Regions from separate parts of the Streptomyces sp. NPDC056580 genome, predicted to be linked through region 3. Evidence: riboswitches for the same ligand, from Rfam matches in the RefSeq annotation. Region 3 holds a riboswitch; each other region holds the start of a gene.

What was found. Region 3 has a riboswitch for cyclic di-AMP ahead of ACFQ9Z_RS31520 (transglycosylase family protein). Riboswitches for the same ligand answer to the same signal wherever they lie in the genome.
Region 1: linked by a shared signal. The riboswitch ahead of ACFQ9Z_RS22940 (C40 family peptidase) and the one ahead of ACFQ9Z_RS31520 (transglycosylase family protein) in region 3 are both predicted to bind cyclic di-AMP.
Region 2: linked by a shared signal. The riboswitch ahead of ACFQ9Z_RS36505 (M23 family metallopeptidase) and the one ahead of ACFQ9Z_RS31520 (transglycosylase family protein) in region 3 are both predicted to bind cyclic di-AMP.
Region 4: linked by a shared signal. The riboswitch ahead of ACFQ9Z_RS10005 (peptidoglycan DD-metalloendopeptidase family protein) and the one ahead of ACFQ9Z_RS31520 (transglycosylase family protein) in region 3 are both predicted to bind cyclic di-AMP.

Annotation. Positions count from the first base shown of each region.
Region 1 is NZ_JBHTVE010000010.1:63,361-68,925, reverse strand. Features, by position in the region: gene ACFQ9Z_RS22955 (NlpC/P60 family protein) at 1-52, opposite strand, end outside; gene ACFQ9Z_RS22950 (hypothetical protein) at 479-832, shown strand; gene ACFQ9Z_RS22945 (hypothetical protein) at 856-1,095, opposite strand; gene ACFQ9Z_RS22940 (C40 family peptidase) at 1,302-2,423, opposite strand; cyclic di-AMP (ydaO/yuaA leader) riboswitch at 2,431-2,603, opposite strand; gene pcrA (DNA helicase PcrA) at 2,887-5,367, shown strand; gene ACFQ9Z_RS22930 (M23 family metallopeptidase) at 5,448-5,565, opposite strand, start outside.
Region 2 is NZ_JBHTVE010000025.1:38,972-44,536, reverse strand. Features, by position in the region: gene ACFQ9Z_RS36515 (PrsW family glutamic-type intramembrane protease) at 1-843, shown strand, start outside; gene ACFQ9Z_RS36510 (aldo/keto reductase) at 872-1,819, opposite strand; gene ACFQ9Z_RS36505 (M23 family metallopeptidase) at 1,975-3,021, opposite strand; cyclic di-AMP (ydaO/yuaA leader) riboswitch at 3,031-3,197, opposite strand; gene ACFQ9Z_RS36500 (PP2C family protein-serine/threonine phosphatase) at 3,433-4,605, opposite strand; tRNA gene ACFQ9Z_RS36495 (tRNA-Met) at 4,821-4,894, opposite strand; gene ACFQ9Z_RS36490 (dihydrofolate reductase family protein) at 4,960-5,565, opposite strand, start outside.
Region 3 is NZ_JBHTVE010000016.1:135,323-140,887, forward strand. Features, by position in the region: gene ACFQ9Z_RS31505 (nucleoside triphosphate pyrophosphohydrolase) at 1-34, shown strand, start outside; gene ACFQ9Z_RS31510 (cytochrome P450) at 203-1,501, shown strand; gene ACFQ9Z_RS31515 (transglycosylase family protein) at 1,650-2,693, shown strand; cyclic di-AMP (ydaO/yuaA leader) riboswitch at 2,869-3,041, shown strand; gene ACFQ9Z_RS31520 (transglycosylase family protein) at 3,046-3,753, shown strand; gene eno (phosphopyruvate hydratase) at 4,093-5,400, shown strand; gene ACFQ9Z_RS31530 (septum formation initiator family protein) at 5,523-5,565, shown strand, end outside.
Region 4 is NZ_JBHTVE010000004.1:242,919-248,483, reverse strand. Features, by position in the region: gene ACFQ9Z_RS10010 (SGNH/GDSL hydrolase family protein) at 157-942, opposite strand; gene ACFQ9Z_RS10005 (peptidoglycan DD-metalloendopeptidase family protein) at 1,195-2,178, opposite strand; cyclic di-AMP (ydaO/yuaA leader) riboswitch at 2,183-2,376, opposite strand; gene ACFQ9Z_RS10000 (alpha-galactosidase) at 2,647-4,743, opposite strand; gene ACFQ9Z_RS09995 (tyrosine-protein phosphatase) at 4,915-5,565, shown strand, end outside.

The sequences.
Region 1 (5,565 bases), on a different contig from region 3:
GGGCCGTGTTGCCGCCGAGTGAGCGCTGTCGGGGCTTTCGGTGCGCTGCCACCTGGACCGTCACGTCCTTCCATGGACCTCTGCGGCCGAGAGGTCGGTGTGTCCGGCGGCGGCCCGCACAGGGGAACGGGCCGCCGCCGGACCTTTCTCGGCGGAGGCGGCCGGCGGCCGCCCCTGGCCCGGACGGCGGTGGGAAGCCGGTCACCTGGGGGAGGACGTTAGGCCGCATTGTGACAGCCCGGTAACGCACTGTACGGAACTGACCGAGACGGACCGGGCTGAGCGAGTCCGTGATCGCCTCGCCGAGCTATGGCTGCCGCCTTGACGCTCCGTAGTGACCGAAGCGCGCGTCACGGGGCCCGCGGGAACCCTGTGGTGCTATGCGGCGCATATATGCAAGATCATCCGCGCCGGTTCCGGGTCGTGGGACGGGCCCGGTGGCCGGCCGCCTGGGACCCCCTCATTAGGCTCCGGGGTCATGGACGTACTCATCCATCTCTTCGTCGGCCTGCACATCATCGGCATCGCCGCGCTGCTCGGCGGTTTCCTCACCCAGATGAAGGCGATGGGCCAGGGCACGGCCCGGTTCGTCCCGGGAATGCTGCACGGCGCGTTCACCATGCTGGTCACCGGCGTGGCCCTGGTCGGGCTCAACGAGGCCGACGGCCACCACGTCAACACCGTCAAGATCGGCGTGAAGCTGGCCCTGCTGATCGTGATCCTCGCGCTGGTCTACGTCCAGCGCGACGAGGAGAAGGTGGACAAGCGCGTTTTCGGGCTCGTGGGTCTGCTGACCGTGGTGAACATCTTCATCGCCGTGCTGTGGACATGATGCCCGTGCTGTGGCCGTGAGGCTCAGCCCGCCCTGAGGAGGCCGGTGCGGGCCGCGTGCACCGCGCCTGCCGCGACCACCAGGCACAGCGCCACCGCCAGCCACACCGGCGCCTGGCCGGGCTGCTTCAGCCACCCGAGGGCCGGGGCCGTCCCGGCCGACAGGGTCGACGTGGCCGTCCTGCCCACCGGGAACACCGTCGACCACCGCCGCACGTCGTAACGCAGCCGCGGCCTGGCCGCCTCGGCGACCAGCAGGGCCACGCCTGGGAAACCGCCTCGGAACCGGTCAGATGCAGGCCCACCGACACGATGCCGCTCGCCATGACGGCGGCTCCCGCCGCCGTCGGACGCCCCTGCCACCACGTGCGCCGACCGGAGAAGCCGGGCACGGGCATGCGCCCGATGCCAGGCGGCGGCAGCGCGGTCGCCCGTGGGGCACGCGCGCGTGGGGCCCGAAAAGAGCACCGTCAGGCCGGGCGCACCACCCGGTGGGCGACCGGCTCGCCGTACAGGTGGACCGGCTCCTCGCGGACGTACGCACCGGGCCGCGGGGCGTGGATCATCGTCCCGTCGCCGGTGAGGAGGCCCGCATGGCTGCTGTCGTCGCCGAAGAAGACCAGGTCACCCGGGCGGGCTTCGGCGAGCGGGACGGTGGTGCCCATGGCGGCCTGGTCACGTGCGGCACGCGGCAGGGTGACGCCGGCGGCCTTCCAGGCGGCCTGGGTGAGCCCGGAGCAGTCGTAGGAGCCGGGTCCGCTGGCACCGGCGACGTACGGCTTGCCGATCTGCGCGCGGGCGAAGGCGATGGCCTTCTCGGCCTTGGTGACGGGCGCCGGCGGGACGACGGGCGGCACGCTCACCGGCGGCGCGGCGGAGCGCGCCTGTTCCGTGACGGGGGCGGAAGCCGGCGTCGGGGCCGAGGATCCGGCCGGAGTCAGAGCCCGAGCCCGCGCCCGCGCCGGAGCGGAAACCGCAGCCGGAACCGGTGCGGGGTCCGGTGCCGTGACCGGTGCCGTGAGGTGGGTCAGGAGCGCGCGCGCCGTCGCGAGCTTGTGCTGGACGGCCGCCTTGGCCGTCTTCACGTCGTACGACGCCGCGGCCGGCGCCTCGGACGCCTCAGGGGCGTCGGCGGCCGCGGGGGCGGGGGGCTTCCCGCGCTCGGAGGCACCCTTCACCCGGGAGGCCAGCCGGTTCATCAGCCGGCTCTGGGCGAAGTGGTCCTCCGGGAAATCGGCGAGCAGCGAGGTGGCCGTCTCAGGTGCCGCGGTGAACGGAACCAGTCCCTCGCGGGCCTTGCTGAACAGTCCCGGACGCCGTACGGCCTCCGGGCGCGGGGTCTCGGCGCGTCCCCGCTGCACGGCCGCCGGCTCCTCCTCCGGATCCGCCCTGCGGTACAGCTCGTCGATCTTCTTCTCGATCTCCTCCGCGCTCGGCCTGGCGTCGCCCGCGGGGGCGGACGCGGAGGCCGGTGCGGCCCCGGCCGTCTGGGACAGGACGGCCACGGAGGTGAGCGCGGCGGTGGCCAGGACAGGGGTGCGGATGCCCGTCCCACGGGCCCCCGGGGGACCCGGCTTGCGGTGCGACGCCAAGGGAGGCGACTCCTTCCAACGTGCCGCCTACCGGGTTAGCTGTCGGGTTCGGGCGGGTGGTTCGGAAGGGTTGCCCTACGGCGTCGTCCCGGGCGGGAGTCGGCCGATTCACCCCAGGATCGGTGGGTCCCCGGCTCCGGCCGCCGCGAAGGGGCGCACCGGACTCGGCGGAGGCCGCGCGGCCCGGCGAGGTTCGCCGGTAGGGGTCGTGCGGCCTGACGGCAACCTAGCCAACTCGTGTGACTCCTGTGAAGGTTGCCGTGCCATATGTCCGATACATTTCCGTGCCCCCGGGCAAGTCTCACACCGGCGTGACAAGGCGCTTCCGCAGGGTGAGCGGCCCGGCCGCGCCCGTGGCGAGGTTGCCGGCGTGCCGCTGCCGTGTCCTGTCGCGCACCTCACGGGCGCCGACTTTCCGCTGTCGGGACCGGTTGTCGGTGCGGGCCCCTAGACTCGTAGAGCGATGAGCAGCCTCTTTGACGACAGCTTCCTGGCGGACCTCCAGGCCCCTCGCGGGCACGCGGAGGAGCCCCCGCCGCCGCCCGAGGACGATCACGCCCCGGAGCCCCTTCCGGACGATCTGTTCGGCGGGAAGTTCGACGTGCCGCCGGACCGGGACGCCCACTACCGCGACGGCGCCCCGCGTCCCGTGATCGACGCGGACGCGCTGCTGGCGGGGCTCAACGACAACCAGCGCGCCGCGGTCGTCCACGCCGGCTCGCCGCTGCTCATCGTGGCCGGCGCCGGCTCCGGCAAGACGCGCGTCCTCACCCACCGCATCGCCCACCTGCTCGCCGCGCGCGACGTGCACCCGGGGCAGATCCTCGCGATCACCTTCACCAACAAGGCCGCGGGCGAGATGAAGGAGCGGGTCGAGCAGCTCGTCGGCCCGCGCGCCAACGCGATGTGGGTGATGACCTTCCACAGCGCGTGCGTGCGCATCCTGCGCCGCGAGTCGAAGAAGCTCGGCTTCACGTCGTCCTTCTCGATCTACGACGCCGCCGACTCCAAGCGCCTGATGGCCCTGGTCTGCCGCGACCTCGACCTCGATCCCAAGCGCTTCCCGCCGAAGTCCTTCAGCGCCAAGATCAGCAACCTGAAGAACGAGCTGATCGACGAGGAGGACTTCGCCGCCCAGGCCACCGACGGCTTCGAGAAGACCCTCGCCCAGGCCTACGCGCTCTACCAGTCGAGACTGCGCGAGGCCAACGCGCTGGACTTCGACGACCTGATCATGACCACGGTCAACCTGCTGCGCGCCTTCCCGGACGTGGCCGAGCACTACCGCCGCCGCTTCCGGCACGTCCTGGTCGACGAGTACCAGGACACCAACCACGCGCAGTACGCCCTGGTCCGCGAGCTGGTGGGCACCGGGCAGCACGACGAGGACGCACCGCCCGGCGAGTACGACCTGCCGCCCGCCGAGCTGTGCGTGGTGGGTGACGCGGACCAGTCGATCTACGCCTTCCGGGGCGCGACGATCCGCAACATCCTCCAATTCGAGGAGGACTACCCGGACGCGACGACGATCCTGCTGGAGCAGAACTACCGCTCCACGCAGACCATCCTGTCCGCCGCCAACGCGGTCATCGAGCGCAACGAGTCCCGCCGCCCGAAGAACCTGTGGACCAACGCCGGCCAGGGCGCGCGGATCACCGGCTACGTCGCCGACACCGAGCACGACGAGGCCCAGTTCGTCGCCGACGAGATAGACCGCCTCACCGACGCGGGCGACGCGAAGGCGGGGGACGTCGCCGTCTTCTACCGCACGAACGCCCAGTCCCGTGTCTTCGAAGAGGTCTTCATCCGAGTCGGCCTGCCCTACAAGGTCGTCGGCGGCGTCCGCTTCTACGAGCGCAAGGAGGTCCGGGACGTCCTGGCCTACCTGCGCGTCCTCGCCAACCCCGAGGACTCCGTGCCGCTGCGCCGCATCCTCAACGTGCCCAAGCGCGGCATCGGAGAGCGCGCCGAAGCGATGATCGACGCCCTCGCCCAGCGCGAGAAGATCAGCTTCCCGCAGGCGCTCAAGCGTGTGGACGAGGCCTACGGCATGGCCGCGCGCTCCACCAACGCGGTCAAGCGGTTCAACACGCTGATGGAGGACCTGCGGACCATCGTGGAGTCCGGCGCCGGACCGGCGACCGTGCTGGAGGCCATACTCGAACGGACCGGCTACCTCGCCGAGCTGCAGAACTCCACCGACCCGCAGGACGAGACCCGCATCGAGAACCTGCAGGAACTCGCCGCGGTGGCCCTGGAGTTCGAGCAGGAACGCGCGGAGGGGGAGGCGGGCACGCTGGCCGACTTCCTGGAACAGGTCGCGCTGGTCGCCGACTCCGACCAGATCCCGGACGAGGAGGACGGCGACGGCGTCATCACCCTGATGACCTTGCACACCGCCAAGGGCCTGGAGTTCCCGGTGGTCTTCCTGACCGGCATGGAGGACGGCGTCTTCCCGCACATGCGCGCCCTCGGCCAGACCAAGGAACTGGAGGAGGAACGGCGCCTGGCGTACGTGGGCATCACGCGCGCGCGGGAGCGGCTGTACCTCACCCGGTCGGCGATGCGCAGCGCCTGGGGCCAGCCGTCGTACAACCCGCCCTCCCGCTTCCTGGAGGAGATCCCGGCCGCCCACCTGGAGTGGAAGCGGACCGGAGCCGCGGCGCCGGTGTCCTCCGGGCCCGCCGCCGGGATCGCGGCGTCGCTGTCCTCCTCCCGCTCCCGCTCCGCGGCGTCGGGCGCGTCCGGGTTCGCCACCCGGCGCACGGCCGAGAAGCCGGTGGTCGCCTTGGCCGTCGGGGACCGGGTCACGCACGACCAGTTCGGCCTCGGCACGGTCGTCGCGGTCAAGGGCACCGGCGGCAACGCCGAGGCGACGATCGACTTCGGGGACGCCAAGCCGAAGCGGCTGCTGCTGCGGTACGCGCCCGTCGAGAAGCTCTAGCCGGCCCGCCGAGCGGCTTCGCGAACGATGTGAGCCCCGCCGGACCGGCAGGGCTCACATCGTTCGCGTGCGTCCGGGGCTCAGCTCGGGTCCAGTCCGTGGCTGCGCAGCCACGGCAGCGGGTCTATGGCCGCCCCGCCGGCCGGGCGGACCTCGAAGTGCAGGTGCGGGCCGGTGGAGTTGCCCGAGTTGCCGGAG
Region 2 (5,565 bases), on a different contig from region 3:
CGCGTGGTGATGTCCCCGTTCGCGCATCCCCTGTTCACCGTGCTCACCGGCATCGGCTTCGGCGTCGCGGCGCTCTCCGCCGAACGGCAGCCCGCCCGGCGCCTGCTGGTCCCGCTCGGCGGACTGCTGCTGGCGATGGGCATGCACGCCCTGTGGAACGGCTCGGCGACCTTCGGCCAGTTCGGCTTCCTCGCCGTCTACGCCGCCTTCATGGTGCCCGCGTTCGGGCTGCTGACCTGGCTGGCGGTCTGGACCCGGCAGCGGGAGCTGCGCACCGTGCGGGAGGAGCTGCCGGCGTACGTGCGGGCCGGGTGGCTGGGGCCGGCCGAGCCGTTCGTCCTCGGGTCGATGCGGGCGCGGCGCGCCGCCCGGGACCACGCCCGCCGCCACCTCGGCGGGCGGCCCGCCGCGCGGGCCGTCGCGCAGTACGAGGCGTACGCCACCTCGCTGGCCTTCCTGCGGCACCGGGGGCGCCGGGGGCGGGCCGGCGCGGGCGCCGTGGCCCGGGAGCGGGAGCTGCTCGCCGAGCTGTGGCGGCGCCGTGAGGTGGCCCGGCCGGCGCTGGAGCACGCGGCCACGACCGTGGCACCGGTGCCGAGGGTGACCGCGCACTGGGCGCGGTACGGATACCCGGCGGCGCCTTCCGGCCGCCCGGCGGCCTACGGGCACCCCGCGGCGTACGGATACCCGGCGGCGTACGGGCAGCCGAACCCGGCGGTGCCGTACGGGCGGCCGGCGCCGTACGGATATCCGGCGGCGCCCCAGGGAGACCGGGCGGTGCCGTACGGCGATGCGTACGGGCCGCCGGACCCGTACCCCCGGCACAACCCGTACCGGTCCTAGGGCGCCTCCCGCCGCCCCCGGCCGTGGATCAGGCGGAGGCCTGGGTCAGCCGGTCCAGCTCCTGCTGAGAGAGCCGCAGCTCCGCCACGCCCAGCAGCGCCGGGAGCTGTTCCACCGTGCGGGCCGAGGCGATGGGAGCCGTGACCGTCGGCTGGGCGGCCAGCCAGGCGAGGGCGACCGTGGCGACCGGGACGTCGTGGGCGGCGGCGACCTCGTCCAGGGCCGTGAGCACCCGCTGACCGCGCTCGGACTCCAGGTGCTTGGCGGCCGAGCCGGCGCGGGCGCTGTCGACCGTCGTGCCGGGGCGGTACTTGCCGGTCAGGAAGCCGGAGGCGAGCGAGAAGTACGGGACCGCCGCGAGGCCCTCACGGGCGGCGAGGTCCTGCAGCGGCCCCTCGTAGGTGTCGCGGGAGACCAGGTTGTAGTGGGGCTGGAGGGCGACGTACCGGGCCAGGCCCTCCCGGTCGGAGAAGTCGAGGGAGGCCCGCAGCCGCTCCGGGCTGATGTTGGAGGCGGCGATCTGGCGGACCTTGCCCGCCTTCACCAGCTCGTCCAGGGCGCCGACGATCTCCTCCACCGGCACCTCGGGCTTGTCGAAGTGCGTGTAGTAGAGGTCGATGTAGTCGGTGTCCAGGCGCCGCAGGGAGGCGTCGGCGGCGGCCCTGATGTTGGCCGCGCTCAGCCCCTGGTACTCCGGGTGCTGGCTGACCTTGGTCGCGATGACGACGTCGGAGCGGTTGCCGCGGGCCTTGACCCACTTGCCGATGATGGTCTCCGACTCACCGCCCTTGTTGCCCTCGATCCACGCCGAGTAGGAGTCGGCGGTGTCGACGAAGTTGCCGCCGGCCGCCGTGTAGGCGTCGAGGACGTCGAAGGAGGTCTTCTCGTCGGCGGTCCAGCCGAAGACGTTGCCGCCGAGGGCGAGCGGGAAGACCTCGAGGTCGGAGGAGCCGAGTTTGCGCAGTTGGACAGTCATGCCTTGTTACAACGATCAATCCGGTACCGCTCATTCCGGAACCGCGCGACGGATGCCGGAACGCGACCGGCGGCCCTGACGCCGGGGGGATGGAGTCAGGGCCGCCGGGGAGGCGGTTCGGGGTGCCGGACGGGGTCAGGAGGCTCGGGCCGGGCTCAGGGGTTGAGGCCCTTGTCGCGAAGCCACGCCATCGGGTCGATGCCGGTGGCGGCGCCGCCGGGGTGGACCTCGAGGTGCAGGTGCGGGCCGGTGACGTTGCCGGTGGCGCCGACGCGGCCGATGACGTCGCCGGTGCTGACCTTCTGGCCGACGGAGACGCTGATCGAGGACTGGTGGCAGAACCAGAGCTCGGTGCCGTCGTCGAGGGTGAGGATGGTGCGGTAGCCGTAGGAACCGGCCCAGCCCGCCTCGGTGACGGTGCCGCTGTGGATGGCCTTGATCAGGGTGCCGGTGGGCGCGGCGAAGTCGAGGCCGGTGTGGTACCCGGAGGACCACATCGAGCCGGCCTGGCCGAAGGTCGAGGTGATCGTGTACGACGAGGTCGGCAGCGTGTACTGCTTGGCCAGCGCGGCCAGCCGCTCCTCCTCGGCCTTCTTCTCGGCCGCGGCCTCCGCCTCCTTCTTGGCCTCGGCGGCCTTGGCGGCGGCTTCCTTCTGCGCCTTGGCGGCCGCCTCGGCGGCCTGCTTCTCGGCGGCGGCCGCGGCGACGGCAGCGGCCCTGGAGTCGGCCCTGCTCTGCTGCTGCTCGGCCTGGGCCATGATCCGGTTGCGCAGGGTCTCGCCCGCGTCGGAGGCTTCCTGCTGGTCGCCGGCGGCGGTGGTGGTGGTGGTGCCGACCGTGCTCAGCGAGGCCTCGGTGGCCTTGGGCACATCGGAGGGGCCGTCGTCGAAGAGGGAGCCGACGGAGGGCAGGTCCGGCATCGAGATGGACACCGGCGGCTTGCCGGTCTGGGCGCTGGCCATGCCGCCCGCGCCGACGGCCGCGATGACGCCGACGCCGAGGACGGTGGAGCTGCGGGCGAGTCCGCCGCCGCGCTGCTTGGCGACGCGGTGCCGGCCGCGTACGGGGCGGATGGACTCCTCGGTGGGGTTCCACTCCTCCCAGGGGCCCTCTTCGGCGCGGTAACCGCCGTAGCCGAACGTTTCGGTGTCACGCTGGCCGGGCACGAACGGGGCCTCGGGGGCAGGCCGGTTGGACGCCACGCGGGCGTTCTCCTTTCCCTCCTCCGCCTACCGGGTTAGCTGACGGGTTCGGAGCAGGAAGGTCTCCTACGCGCGTATACGTACCGGGAACCGGATCGGTTCACGGTGGCATCCGCGTGATTCACCCCAAGGTGGTGGTTCCCCGGTTCCCTCGCGGGATTCGGCGCGTGCGCACGGAGCCGCCTCTTGTGACGGCTGGGACGACCGCGCTGCGTTATCGAACGTTAATAGACCCACCTGTGAGATTCCAAGCCGTTCGGCTTGATCATTAACGCGCTTCATGGTGGACGTAGGCGGCACGACCGGTGGAAAACGGGCGAGTTGACCGTCGTCCATGAGTCACGTCGTTTTTGATGGTGACTCAGACGCTAAGCGGAGGGCTGTCGTCCGATCACTTTCGGTCACATTCCGTCAGGGGCGTCTGACGGCCAGCAGCGCCATGTCGTCCGCCATGCCGCCCCCGGAGTGCCGCCCGACCTCCGCGGCGAGCCGGGCGAGCAGTGTGCGCGGGTCGGGGAAGCGGCGCCCGGCGAGCCGGCGCACCGGGTCGTAGAACCGGCCGTGGGCGTCACGGGCCTCGGACAGGCCGTCGGTGTGGAGCAGCAGGGTGGCGCCGCCCGGGAAGCGGTACCGGGCCGCGTGGTCGGGCCACCGGCCCAGGTCGCCCATGCCGAGCGGCAGCGCGGGTTCGTCCGCGGCCAGGACGCGCAGGGTACCGTCGGCGTGCAGCAGCAGGGGCGGTGGATGGCCGCGGTTGACGATGCGCACCACCCCCTCCCCCGGCGGCAGTTCGGCGAGGACCGCGGTGGTGAAGCCCTCGGCGGCCTCGACTCCGTCGCGCCGGGCGCCCTCGCGGGCCAGGGCGCGCTCCAGCCGCCCGGCCACCCCCTCCAGAGTGGCCTCCTGCTCGGCGGCCTCCCGGAACGCGCCGAGCACCACGGCGACGGCGGCGACCGCCCCGATGCCCTTGCCCCGCACGTCCCCGACGACCAGCCGCACGCCGTACGGGCCGTCCTGCACCGCGTACAGGTCGCCGCCGATGAACGCCCCCTCCTGCGCCGCCTCGTAGCGGGCCGCGATGTCGAAGCCGGCGATGCGGGCGGCGGGCTCGGGCAGCACGGCCCGCTGGGCGGCCTCGGCGATCTCCCGGACGGAGGCGAGCCGCCGGTCGCCGAGGCGTACGACACGGTTGATGACGGCGGCCAGCAGGGCGACCGTCGCCACGGTGACCATCTGGGTGACGGTGTCGACGCCCAGACCCGGACCGAAGCGGGCGTGCATCACGCAGGTGGCGGCCAGCGCGGCCAGCCCGGTGAGGAGCGTGGTGCGCAGCGAGGCCAGGGGCGCGGCGACCAGCGGGGCGGCCGTGAAGAAGGGCACGGCGGTGAAGGCGCGCGGGGTGAGCAGGTCGTACAGCAGGCCGCCGGCTATGAGCAGGGGGGAGAGGGCACGCGGCAGGGTGCGCGGGCCGGCGCGGCGGGCCCGCTCGGACGGGCGGGGCGTACGGCCGGTGCCGGGGTCCGGGTGCGGAGCGGGGTCGCCGGGGGACCGGCTCCCCGCCCTGGCGCACGGATTCTCCTCCACCTCACCAGGGCGCACTGCTGGTCTCCCGTGTCCTCGACGTACGACCAGCGTGGCGGGGCCAGGGGAGGCGGGCGACTGCTGTGGCCCGAGCGGATGACCTGCTGTGACGTACGCCACTCGACTCGTGAGGCGGCCTTTCCGGCCCCGGCCGGGAGCACGGCGGAAAACACCCAGGGCCGGGATCCATGAACTGGATCCCGGCCCTGGGCCTTCAGTAGCGGGGACAGGATTTGAACCTGCGACCTCTGGGTTATGAGCCCAGCGAGCTACCGAGCTGCTCCACCCCGCGTCGTTGTGTCTCAAGCATACGCCATGTTCGGGGTGGTCCGCGCACACGTTTCCGCGCGGCGCCGCTCAGGGCAGCAGATGGGCGTTCGGCGCCTTGGCCTGACCCTCGTACTCGGGCAGCAGGACGACGTCCACGCCGGCGGCCGCCAGCACCCCGGTGCCGTCGGCGCCCGGCACGAAGGTGTCCGGCTCGCGCCAGGCCGTGACCACCCGGCGCACGCCCGCGCGCAGGATCAGTTCGGCGCAGGGCGCGGGCCGGGAGGCGCGGCGGGAGCAGGGCTCCAGGCTGCTGTAGACGGTGGCGCCGGGCAGCCGCGGGTCGGCGGGATCGAGCTTCGCCAGGGCCGCCTCCTCGGCGTGCACCACCGGGTCGCCGCCCTCGCGCGAGTGGCCGCGGGCCAGCTCGGTGCCGTCGGCGGCCACCACCACAGCGCCGACGCTGAACGCCGTGCGGGACGGCGGGCACAGGGCGGCCAGCTCGCAGGCGGCGGCCAGCCAGTGCCGGTCGGCGGCGGCGGGCAAGGGGCCGGCGCCGGGGGCGGTGGGTTCGTAGCGCATGAGGACGACGTCCTCGATCCGGCGGGACTCGGTGAGCCGGAGCCGGCCGCCCTGGTACGCCCCCGGGCCGAACAGGCGCGGGGCGGCCGGGTCGCCGACGAACAGCGGGGCGAG
Region 3 (5,565 bases):
GTACCGGGACGCGATACGGGCCGCCGAGAGCTGACCCCCGCCCCGGACCGCCGCGCGCCGGGGACGCGGCCCGCCCTCTCCGTCCCGTGCGCGGGCGGCCGGGGGGCGTGCGGGAAGCGGTGGTTGAGCGAGGGTGCGGGCGGGCACGGGTGCGGGCGGTGGCCGGGGCGGAGCGGCCGTCCGCGACCGGTACCGTCGGGGAGTGACCCACCAGCCCGACCAGCCCAACCCGCCCAGCGCCGCCCCGGAACTGTTCACCTGGGAGTTCGCCGCCGACCCCTACCCCGCCTACGCCTGGCTGCGCGAGCACGAGCCCGTGCGCCGGACGCGGCTGCCCAGCGGGGTCGAGGCCTGGCTGGTCACCCGGTACGCCGACGCCCGGCAGGCCCTCGCCGACCAGCGGCTGAGCAAGAACCCCGCGCACCACGACGAGCCCGAGCACGCCAAGGGCAAGACCGGCATCCCGGGCGAGCGCAAGGCCGACCTGATGACGCACCTGCTGAACATCGACCCGCCGGACCACACCCGGCTGCGCAGGCTGGTCAGCAAGGCGTTCACGCCCCGCAGGGTGGCCGAGTTCGCGCCCCGCGTGCAGGAGCTGACCGACGACCTGATCGACCGGTTCGCCAGGACGGGCTCCGCCGACCTCATCCACGAGTTCGCCTTCCCGCTGCCCATCTACGCTATCTGCGACCTGCTCGGCGTCCCGCGCGAGGACCAGGACGACTTCCGCGACTGGGCCGGCATGATGATCAGGCACGGGGGAGGGCCGCGCGGCGGGGTCGCGCGGTCGGTGAAGAAGATGCGCGGCTACCTCGCCGAGCTGATCCACCGCAAGCGTGCGGCGCTGCCGGCCGAGCCCACCCCGGGGGAGGACCTGATCTCCGGCCTCATCCGCGCCTCCGACCACGGTGAGCACCTCACCGAGAACGAGGCCGCCGCGATGGCCTTCATCCTCCTGTTCGCCGGCTTCGAGACGACCGTCAACCTCATCGGCAACGGCACCTACGCCCTGCTCACCCACCCCGGACAGCGCCGGCGGCTGCAGGACTCCCTGGCCCGCGGCGAACAGGGCCTGCTGGAGACCGGCGTCGAGGAACTGCTGCGCTACGACGGCCCGGTCGAGCTGGCAACGTGGCGGTTCGCCACCCGGCCGCTCACTCTCGGCGGGCAGGAGATCGCGGCCGGCGACCCGGTGCTCGTCGTCCTGGCCGCCGCCGACCGGGACCCGGAGCGGTTCGCCGGCCCGGACGTCCTCGACCTCGCCCGCGGGGACAACCAGCACCTCGGCTACGGCCACGGCATCCACTACTGCCTGGGCGCCCCACTCGCCCGCCTGGAGGGCCGGACCGCACTCGCCACGCTGCTCACCCGCCTGCCCGACCTGCGGCTCGCGGCCGATCCGGCCGATCTGCGCTGGCGCGGCGGGCTCATCATGCGCGGGCTGCGCACCCTGCCCGTGGAGTTCACCCCGGCCACGGAAAAGGTCGTACGACCTTGAACATGACGGGCGTTCAACTTCGTGATCTTCATGTGATCTGCGCGGCATGAACTTGTGACAAGTGATCGTGTGCCTATACGTTCACCCATCAGCGCGGCCCGAGCACCATGCGCCGCGCCGGTCCCGTTGTCGCACGAAAGGCTTCCGCATGCTCTCCGGGAACGGTCGTCACCGTCGCCCCCGTCAGGCTCCGGCTCTTCTCGTCGCGGCCGGAGTGACCGGCTCAGCCATCGCCATCCCGCTCCTCGGCGCCGCGAGCGCCAACGCGGCCGACGGCACCACCTGGGACAAGGTGGCCGAGTGCGAGAGCGGCGGCTCCTGGAGCGCCGACACCGCCAACGGCTACTACGGCGGACTGCAGATATCCCAGGAGGACTGGGCCGCCTACGGCGGCACCGAGTTCGCCGCCACCGCCGACCTGGCCAGCCGCTCGCAGCAGATCGCCGTCGCCGAGAGGATCCTCGCCGACAAGGGCACCACGCCCTGGGCCACCTGCGCCCTGCTCTCCGGCCTGACCTCCGACTCCGGGTCCCTGAACGTCGACACGGGCGTCGGAGGCTCCGGGAAGTCCGACACGGGCAAGCCGGACTCCGGCGACGAATCCGGCTCCACGGACCCGTCCGGTTCCGCCGGTGACTCCGAATCATCCGGTCTGCCGGACTCCTCCTCGTCCGGCACCCCCTCGTCCGACCCCTCCTCGGACGCGGCCGGCAAGACGTCCTCGGACGCGGGCAAGCACACCGGCTCCCAGAAGCAGGACAAGGGTGCGAACACCCCCGATCCCGGCGAATCCACCTCCCCGCGCGTCGGGGGGTCGCAGGCGAGCGAGTCCGCGACTACCGACCCTGTCGAGGAGGAGTCGGACAATTCGTTGCAGGCGGGCGGTTCTTGGAGCCTCGTCGACACCGGGGCGCTCGGTAGTGGCGGACGTCACCGCGGTGAAAGTGCGGACGAAAGCGTGACAAACGGTCAGGAGGTCGCCTCGTCGGGCAAACACGCCTCCGGGGGTGCGGACACCTACACGGTCCGCCAGGGCGACACCCTCGCCTCCATCGCCGACTCCCTTCACGTGGACGGCGGATGGCACCGTCTGTACACGCTGAACGAGAAGGCGGTCGGCGGCGACCCGGACAACATCTCCGCCGGTCAGACCCTGGTAGTCGGTAACGAAACGGGCGAAAAGCAGGGGTAGTTGACGCCCGGATTGATCACTGATGTCCGTTTCGGTGAAAGTGTGGGATGAGTCTCAGAAGCCCTGATCGTCTTTGAAATTCCGTCGATCACGTGTCTACGGTCGTGACTGCTCGTCACCACGAGCCCCGGCTGTCGCAACGCCGAATCCTGCCAGCGGCCGCCCGGGAACAGTCGTCGCGCAAGCGCCGTAGGCAGGAGCGGGGGACCCAAGGTAAGTGCCGGAACGGCCGTCAGCGCCGGAACCGGCTAGGGGTGGAGCCGCGGCCCGCGAGAGCGGGCACGCGGCCGGGCAACTCAACCGGCCCGAACCCGACAGCTCACCTCGCAGGCGTCGGTGAGGGGATCCATCCATGCTGTTCTCCAGCAAGGGCAAGCACCGTCGTCCGTCCAAGGCCACCCGGGCCATCGCGCTCGCCGGTGTGACCGGCGCCGCCGTCGCCGCCCCGCTGATGGCGGCCGGCAACGCCTCCGCCGCCACCACCTCCGAGTGGGACGCGGTCGCCCAGTGCGAGTCCGGTGGCAACTGGTCCATCAACACCGGCAACGGCTACTACGGCGGTCTGCAGTTCTCCGCCTCCACCTGGGCCGCCTACGGCGGCACGCAGTACGCCGCGCAGGCCAACCAGGCGGGCAAGGCCCAGCAGATAGCCGTCGCCGAGAAGGTCCTCGCCTCCCAGGGCAAGGGCGCCTGGCCGGTGTGCGGCAAGGGCCTTTCGGGCACCCCCTACAACGGTTCCGCCCCGAGCGGCTCCTCGCAGGGCACCTCCTCGCAGGGCACCTCCTCGGGCGGCACCGCCACCCGCTCCACCGACCAGCAGGCCGCCTCCCGCTCCAGCGAGCGGCCGGCCGCGAGCGCCAAGAAGACCGTCACCACCCCGACCGGCAAGAAGGTCAAGAAGGGCGACGGCGAGTACAAGGTGGTCAAGGGCGACACCCTCGGCACCATCGCCGACAAGCACCACGTCCAGGGCGGCTGGCAGAAGCTCTTCGAGCTGAACAAGGACATCGTCGACGACGCCGACCTCATCTACCCGGGCCAGCAGCTCCACCTGAAGTGACACCTGGCTCCTGACGGAACCACAGTGCCCTCACAAGGCCGTCCCCCAAGCAGAACGCCTCGTGAGGGCCGTTCCTCCCGTCCCCCACGGGCTCCCCGCCCCGGTGCGTTCTCCCCCGTACGCACCGGGGTGGGGCTGTTTTCGTCCCCGCTCTCGCCGGGCGTGTTCGCGGTACCCCGCCCGGACCCCTTTGTTCCGGGCAGGAACAATGGGTACCGTCTCCTTGTCCACGGGGCGGTCGGTCGGTGGCCGACGCCCCCTGGACGGTTAGGCTCTAGTCGCAAGGCGCAGCCGTGAGGCAGCCCGCCCCGCACTTCCAGCGTCACATCCAAGAAGGAGATGCTCGTGCCGTCCATCGACGTCGTCGTAGCCCGGGAAATCCTGGACTCCCGAGGCAACCCCACGGTCGAGGTCGAGGTCGGCCTCGACGACGGCAGCACGGGTCGTGCCGCCGTTCCGTCCGGTGCCTCCACCGGTGCCTTCGAGGCCATCGAGCTCCGTGACGGCGACCCCAACCGCTACCAGGGCAAGGGCGTCGAGAAGGCCGTCCTCGCCGTCATCGAGCAGATCGGCCCGGAGCTGGTCGGCTACGACGCCACCGAGCAGCGCCTGATCGACCAGGCCATGTTCGACCTGGACGCCACCGACAACAAGGGCTCGCTCGGCGCCAACGCCATCCTCGGCGTCTCCCTCGCCGTCGCGCACGCCGCCTCCGAGGCCAGCGACCTGCCGCTGTTCCGCTACCTGGGCGGCCCGAACGCGCACCTGCTGCCGGTGCCGATGATGAACATCCTGAACGGCGGCTCGCACGCCGACTCCAACGTGGACATCCAGGAGTTCATGATCGCGCCCGTGGGCGCCGAGTCCTTCTCCGAGGCCCTGCGCTGGGGCACCGAGGTCTACCACACCCTGAAGAAGGTCCTGAAGAGCAAGGGCCTGTCCACCGGCCTCGGCGACGAGGGCGGCTTCGCCCCGAACCTCGGCTCCAACCGCGAGGCCCTCGACCTCATCCTGGAGGCGATCAAGGAAGCCGGTTACGCGCCCGGCGAGCAGATCGCCCTCGCGCTCGACGTCGCCGCCTCCGAGTTCTACAAGGACGGCAAGTACCTCTTCGAGGGCAAGGACCGCTCCGCCGCCGAGATGACGGAGTACTACGAGGAGCTCGTCGCGGCCTACCCGCTCGTCTCCATCGAGGACCCGCTGTTCGAGGACGACTGGGCCGGCTGGAAGGTCATCACCGACAAGCTCGGCGACAAGGTCCAGCTCGTCGGCGACGACCTGTTCGTCACCAACCCCGAGCGCCTCGCCCGCGGCATCGACGAGGGCGCCGCCAACGCGCTGCTGGTCAAGGTGAACCAGATCGGCTCGCTGACCGAGACCCTGGACGCCGTGGAGCTGGCCCAGCGCAACGGCTACAAGTGCATGATGTCCCACCGCTCCGGCGAGACCGAGGACGTCACCATCGCCGACCTGGCCGTCGCCACCAACTGCGGCCAGATCAAGACCGGCGCCCCGGCCCGCTCCGAGCGCGTCGCCAAGTACAACCAGCTCCTGCGCATCGAGGAGATCCTGGACGACGCGGCGGTGTACGCCGGCCGCAGCGCGTTCCCGCGCTTCCGCGGTCACACCGAGGTCTCCAAGGGCTGACCCCCACCGGGCCGATCCGAACCGGACGGCCGGGTTGTCAGCCAGTCGTACGTACGTCCCCGTACCCGGTCCCGTACCGTGTGCGGGGACGTACGCACGTGGAAGGGGAGGCGGAGAGCCAGATGGCCGTCAAGGACCGGGACCGTTTCTCCACCGCGACCAGGC
Region 4 (5,565 bases), on a different contig from region 3:
AACCCCGGGCCGGGCGCCCTTCCGGGCCACCGCCCGGAAGCATCGCGCCGGCCTGACGCCGGGGAACGGGGTCGCGGGCCGGGTCCCGCCCGAGGCGCGGGCGTGCCCCGTGCCGGCACGGGGCCGGCACGGGTGCGGGCGCGCCGTGGACCGGGGTCAGGCGACCGCGGCGATGCGCGTCTTGATGTCGTCCGGCGACAGGGCGCCCTTCGCCGTGATGTGGTCCCCGGAGGACTGGCCGCGCAGCCGGCGTCCGATCCACGGGACGAGGTACTCGCGGGCCCAGTGGACGTCGTCCCGGCGGATCTCCAGGGTGCCCCGGGGCGGGAGCGGGGGCCAGGCCTGCTCCGGGTCGGCCGGGATCTCCAGGCCGAGGACCTGCCCGGCCCGCAGCGCCACGCGCGTGTGCCCCTCGGGCGAGAGGTGGAGCCGGTCGTTGTCCCAGGCCCTGCGGTCCTGGACGGACTTCAGGGACCACAGGTCCAGCACCGGGCAGCCGTACCGGTCGGCGATGGCGCGGACGTGCCCGTTGTAGGTGGCGATCTTGCCGCGCAGGTGCTTGAGCACCGGCACGCCCCGGGTGTCGAAGCCGGTCGTCACCATCACCGTGCCCGCGGCCGCCGCGAGGCGGGCGACGGCCCGCTCGAAGCGCTCGGCCACCTCGTCGGGGTCGGTGCCGGGCCGGATGATGTCGTTGCCGCCCGCGCAGAAGGAGACCAGGTCCGGAGCCAGTTCGACCGCCTGCGGGAGCTGGTGCTCGATGATCTGGTCGAGGAGCTTCCCGCGGACCGCTAGGTTGGTGTAGTTGAAGTCGCCCTCGGGGCGCCGGTCGGCGAGCAGGACCGCGAACCGGTCGGCCCAGCCCACGAACGCCCCGTCGGGCCCGGGGTCGCCGACGCCCTCGGTGAAGCTGTCCCCCACCGCCACGTACGACCCGATCACTGATGTGTTGTCACTCTTCGAATCGTCTGCCACGTCGGACCATGATTCACCTTCGGATGTGACCTACGCGACCGTAGGCAGGGGTTGACTAACGGTGAGATGAGACACCCGTAAAGAATTTGCCAACCCAGGAATAGAGCCGCTACGCGGACCGTCCGGGCACACCGGAGGCCGGACCCGGGGATCGGGGGTCCGGCCTTCGGAGGCGTGTCGGGCGGGTGGTGGTGCGTCGCGCGCCCCTGACGGGAGCGACTAGAGGGCGACGCCGTGCGAGCGCAGGTAGGCGACCGGGTCCACGTCCGAGCCGTAGTCCGGCGTGGTGCGGATCTCGAAGTGCAGGTGCGGTCCGGTCACGTTGCCGGTCGCGCCGGACAGGCCGACCTGCTGACCGGCGGTCACCGTCTGACCGGCCGACACCGAGAGCCGGGAGAGGTGGGCGTACTGGGCGTAGTAGCCGTCGTTCAGCTTGACGACGACCTGGTTGCCGTACGCGCCGCCCCAGCCGGCGGAGACGACGGTGCCGGCCCCGACGGCCTTGAGGGAGGTGCCGGTGGGGACGACGAAGTCGACGCCGGTGTGGTAGCCGCTGGACCACATGCTGCCCGCCACGTGGTAGCCGGTGCCGACGGTGGGGACCGTGACCGGCAGGGTGTAGCCGCCGGCCGGGGCGGCGGCCGGCACGGCCTCGGCCGTCCGGGCCGCGGGGGACGCCTGGGTGGCCGGGGCGGCCTTCGCCGGGGCCACCGCCCGGGCGTCCGACGGCCGCGCGGACCGCGCGGTGTCCGAGGATGCGGCGTTCGAGGTGGCGGTGTCGGAGGAGGCGGTGTCGGAGGAGGCGGAGGTCCCGGTGCGGGCCGGGGCTGCGGCCTTCTTGCCGAGCGACAGCTTCAGACCCGGGTGGATCAGCGCCGGATCCTCGCCGACGGCCTGCCGGTTGTCCGCGTAGAGCCGCTGCCAGCCGCCGCTCACACGCTGCTCGTCGGCGATCCGCGCGAGGCAGTCGCCGGACTTCACCGTGTAGGTGCGGGCACCGGCGTCCCGTTGGACGGCCGCCGTGCTCTGCACGGTCTTCACCGGCCGCACGGCCGCCCCGGTGACGGGCTGGGCGGTGGCGGCGTGCGCTCCGGCGGCCCCCAGCAGGGGCAGGGCCAGGGCGGCGCCGCCGGTTCCGGCGACGGCGATGGACCGGGTGAAACGCCGGGTCCTGGGACGGCGGTGCTTACCCTTCGCGGGCATGGCGCATTCCTCTCCGGCGCCTGCGGGGTGAGCTGTCGGGTTCGGGCTGGAGTTGCCCTGCCGCGCGATGCGCGGCTGCACCCCGAGCCTGTCGCGGAGACCGGGACAGGCGGTCGTGCCTGGTGGGTCCCCCGCTCCTGCCGATCACGGGTCATGTGTGGGGTTCCGGGCGGCGGCAGGATTCGGCGTTCCGTCCGGATCGGTGGTGAACGTAAGCGAGCTGGTGACAGGGAGACAAGCGGCCGATTCCCGGCTTTCGGGCACCAGAAGATCGAAAAGGGGGATTCGCGGTCACCGTGTGTGCATTCCGGGCCGCGCGGCTTCCTCAAGTCCCCGGCCGCTCATGGGGATCAGGTGGACATGATGAACAGCGGACGGTCACGCCTATGACGCTGCTCACACGCTCCCCCACCAGGTCCCCTCATCTCAGGACAAGTTGGAGTGAAGAATCGAACCTGGTCAGAAGGATCATATGCGGCGCAGGCGGATGACCGTCGCGTCCAGGTCGCCGCGCAGGCCGGTCCGCACCCCGTGGTGCAGCAGCACGGCACCTCGGTGCACTTCGCCCGTTTCACGGCATTCGTACGACGCCGCCGGGTCTAGTCCGCGCAGCCGCACGCGCGGTACCGGCTCGCCGTAGCTCTGCGCCTGGAGGCAGGCCAGGACCACCGTCTCGTCCCCCAGCAGGTACTGGACGGCGCTCAGGCCTCCCGCCGGGGGCCGCAGCCGGTACAGGTCGCCGCGCTGGACGAGCGGCCGGATCTCTTTGTAGAGGGCCACCCACTCACGGGCCTCGGCCAGCTCACCGTCGGTCCACTCGGTGAGGTCGCCCCCGACCCCGAGCACGCCCGCCATGGCGCTGACGAACCGGAAGCGCAATGAACTCGACCTGCCGTTGAGCTGGGTGTTGGGACTGTCGGTGACCCAGGCCGCCATCACGCGCGCGGGATGGATCTGGCTGAAACCGTGCTGGATGGCGAGCCGGTCGAGCGGGTCGGTGTTGTCGGAGGTCCACACCTGGTCCGTGCGGCTCAGCACCCCGAGGTCGATCCGCCCGCCGCCGCCCGAGCAGGACTCGAAGGCGACCCCGGGGTGGGCGGCGCGCAACCGGTCCAGCAGGGCGTACAGCGCGCGGACGTGGTCGACCCAAAGGCGCTGCGGGTACGGCTCCCCCGGCCACCCGGCGTCGGTGAAGCAGCGGTTGAAGTCCCACTTCACGTAGTCGATCGGGGCGCCGGACAGCAGGCCGTCCAGCCGCTCCCACAGGTACTCCTGGACGTCCTCGCGGGCGAGGTTGAGGACGAGCTGGTTGCGCAGTTCGGTCCGCCTGCGGCCCGGCTGGTACTGGACCCAGTCGGGGTGGGCGCGGTACAGGTCGCTGTCCGGGTTGACCATCTCCGGCTCGACCCAGACGCCGAACCTCATGCCGAGGCCGTGCACCTGGTCGGCCAGGGGCTTGAGGCCGTGCGGGAAGCGGTCCGGGTTCGGGGCCCAGTCACCGAGGCCCGCCCGGTCGCTGGTGCGGGCGCCGAACCAGCCGTCGTCGACGACGAACAGCTCGACGCCGATGCCGGCCGCCCGCCGGGCGAGCGCCGCCTGCTGCTCCTCGGAGATGTCGAAGAACGTCGCCTCCCAGGAGTTGAACAGCACCGGCCGGTCCCGCCCGGCGTCCGGGATCACGTGCGCGCGCTGGTAGGCGTGCCAGGTCCGGCTGGCCCCGCCGAAGCCGCCGTCGCTCCACAGGCCCGCGAAGACGGGGGTGGTGTACGACTCCCCCGGCTCCAGGAGCAGCAGGCCCGAGTCGTCGTGGCCGGCGCCGCCGGTGATCTGCACGCGCGCGTCCGGGAGTTGCGCGACCGCGATCCGCCAGGAGCCCGACCAGCCGAGCGCGCAGCCGTAGACCTCGCCGCGCTCCTCGGTGGCGTCGGTGTCGAGGGCGACCCAGGGCAGGTGCTGGTGGCCGGTGTGGCCGCGGCGGCTGCCGATGACCTTCTCGCCGTGGGTGAGCGGCGCGCGGGTGAGCAGGGACTCGGCGGCCCAGCGGCCGTGGAGCTGGGACAGCCGCCAGCCGTCGCGGTCGGGCAGGGTCCAGGTGGCGGCGTCGGCGCGCAGCAGTTCCACGCGCGCGTGCCCGCGGTTGTCCAGGGTGACCCAGCGCTCCACGACGTCGCCGCGCATCCGGTGGTGCAGGGTGATCGCCAGTCCGTCGTCGTCGAAGCGCAGCCGCAGCTCCGCGCCCTCGGCGCCGCCTTCCGGGCCGTCCGCCACCTCGTAGGACACGAAGTGCCACTCGGTGCCGCGCCGCTCGCCGGTGCGCACGGACAGGGCGGGACGGACGAAGCGGGGGCCGCCCTCGACGGGGTACTCCTCGCGGCCGTCGAGCGGGGACTCGAAGGGCCGGTAGCCGGGCAGCGGGCTCCGGGCCAGGGCCTCGGCGTCGGCGAGCGCGATGCGCGGGCCCCAGTGGAGGTGGAGCAGTTCGTCCGCCTCCGTCAGGTGCAGCGCGTAGCCGCTGGTGGGCCCGGTCAGGAGCCAGGTGCGACCGTTCTCGGCGATGTCCACCATCGAGACCTCACAGGTGCCAACAGATCCGCTCAGGTGCGCACATCATCGGGGCCCGTGCGCTCGGCTGGCAACGCCTGTGGACAACTCGTTGCCCGAGGTGACGGTGTCGTATCGTCGTCGCAGCGCCCGCCGGCGAACCGAGCCGGCGGGGTCCGACCGGGAGGAGCCCCCGTGACGCAGCAGGTCCCGTCGACCGAGCCCGAGCTGGCCGGCGTGCGCAACTTCCGCGACGTGGGCGGAATGCCGACCGTGGACGGCCGGCGGGTGCGCCGGGGGGTGCTGTTCCGCAGCGGCCACCTCGCGCACGCGACGGAGGAGGACGCCGCCTACCTCGGCTCCCTGGGCCTGCGCACGGTGTTCGACTTCCGCAACGCGGCCGACCACAGGCTGGAGGGCCCGGACGTCGACCTGCCGGGCGTGCGGAACGTCAACCTGCCGCTGAGCGACCCGGCGGACGGCGCCGAGTTCTGGAAGATGGTCCGCGACGGCGACCTCGACCAGTTGCGCGACATCCTCGCGGACGGCAAGGCCGCCGCCCGGATGGTCGCCTCGTACCGGACGATCGTCACCGAGCGCACCGCCGAGCACTCCCGGGTGCTGCACTCGCTGGCCGAGGACAGCGTCCCCGCGCTGATGCACTGCGCCGCCGGCAAGGACCGGGCGGGCATCTCGGTAGCGGTCACCCTGCTCGCGGTGGGCGTGGAGCGGGACGCGATCGTGGCCGACTACCTGGAGTCCAACGCCAAGCACCGCCGCTACAAGGTGCGCCGCAACGGCAGCCCCGACACCGCCTACACCCCTGAGGTGATGGAGCTGCTCAGC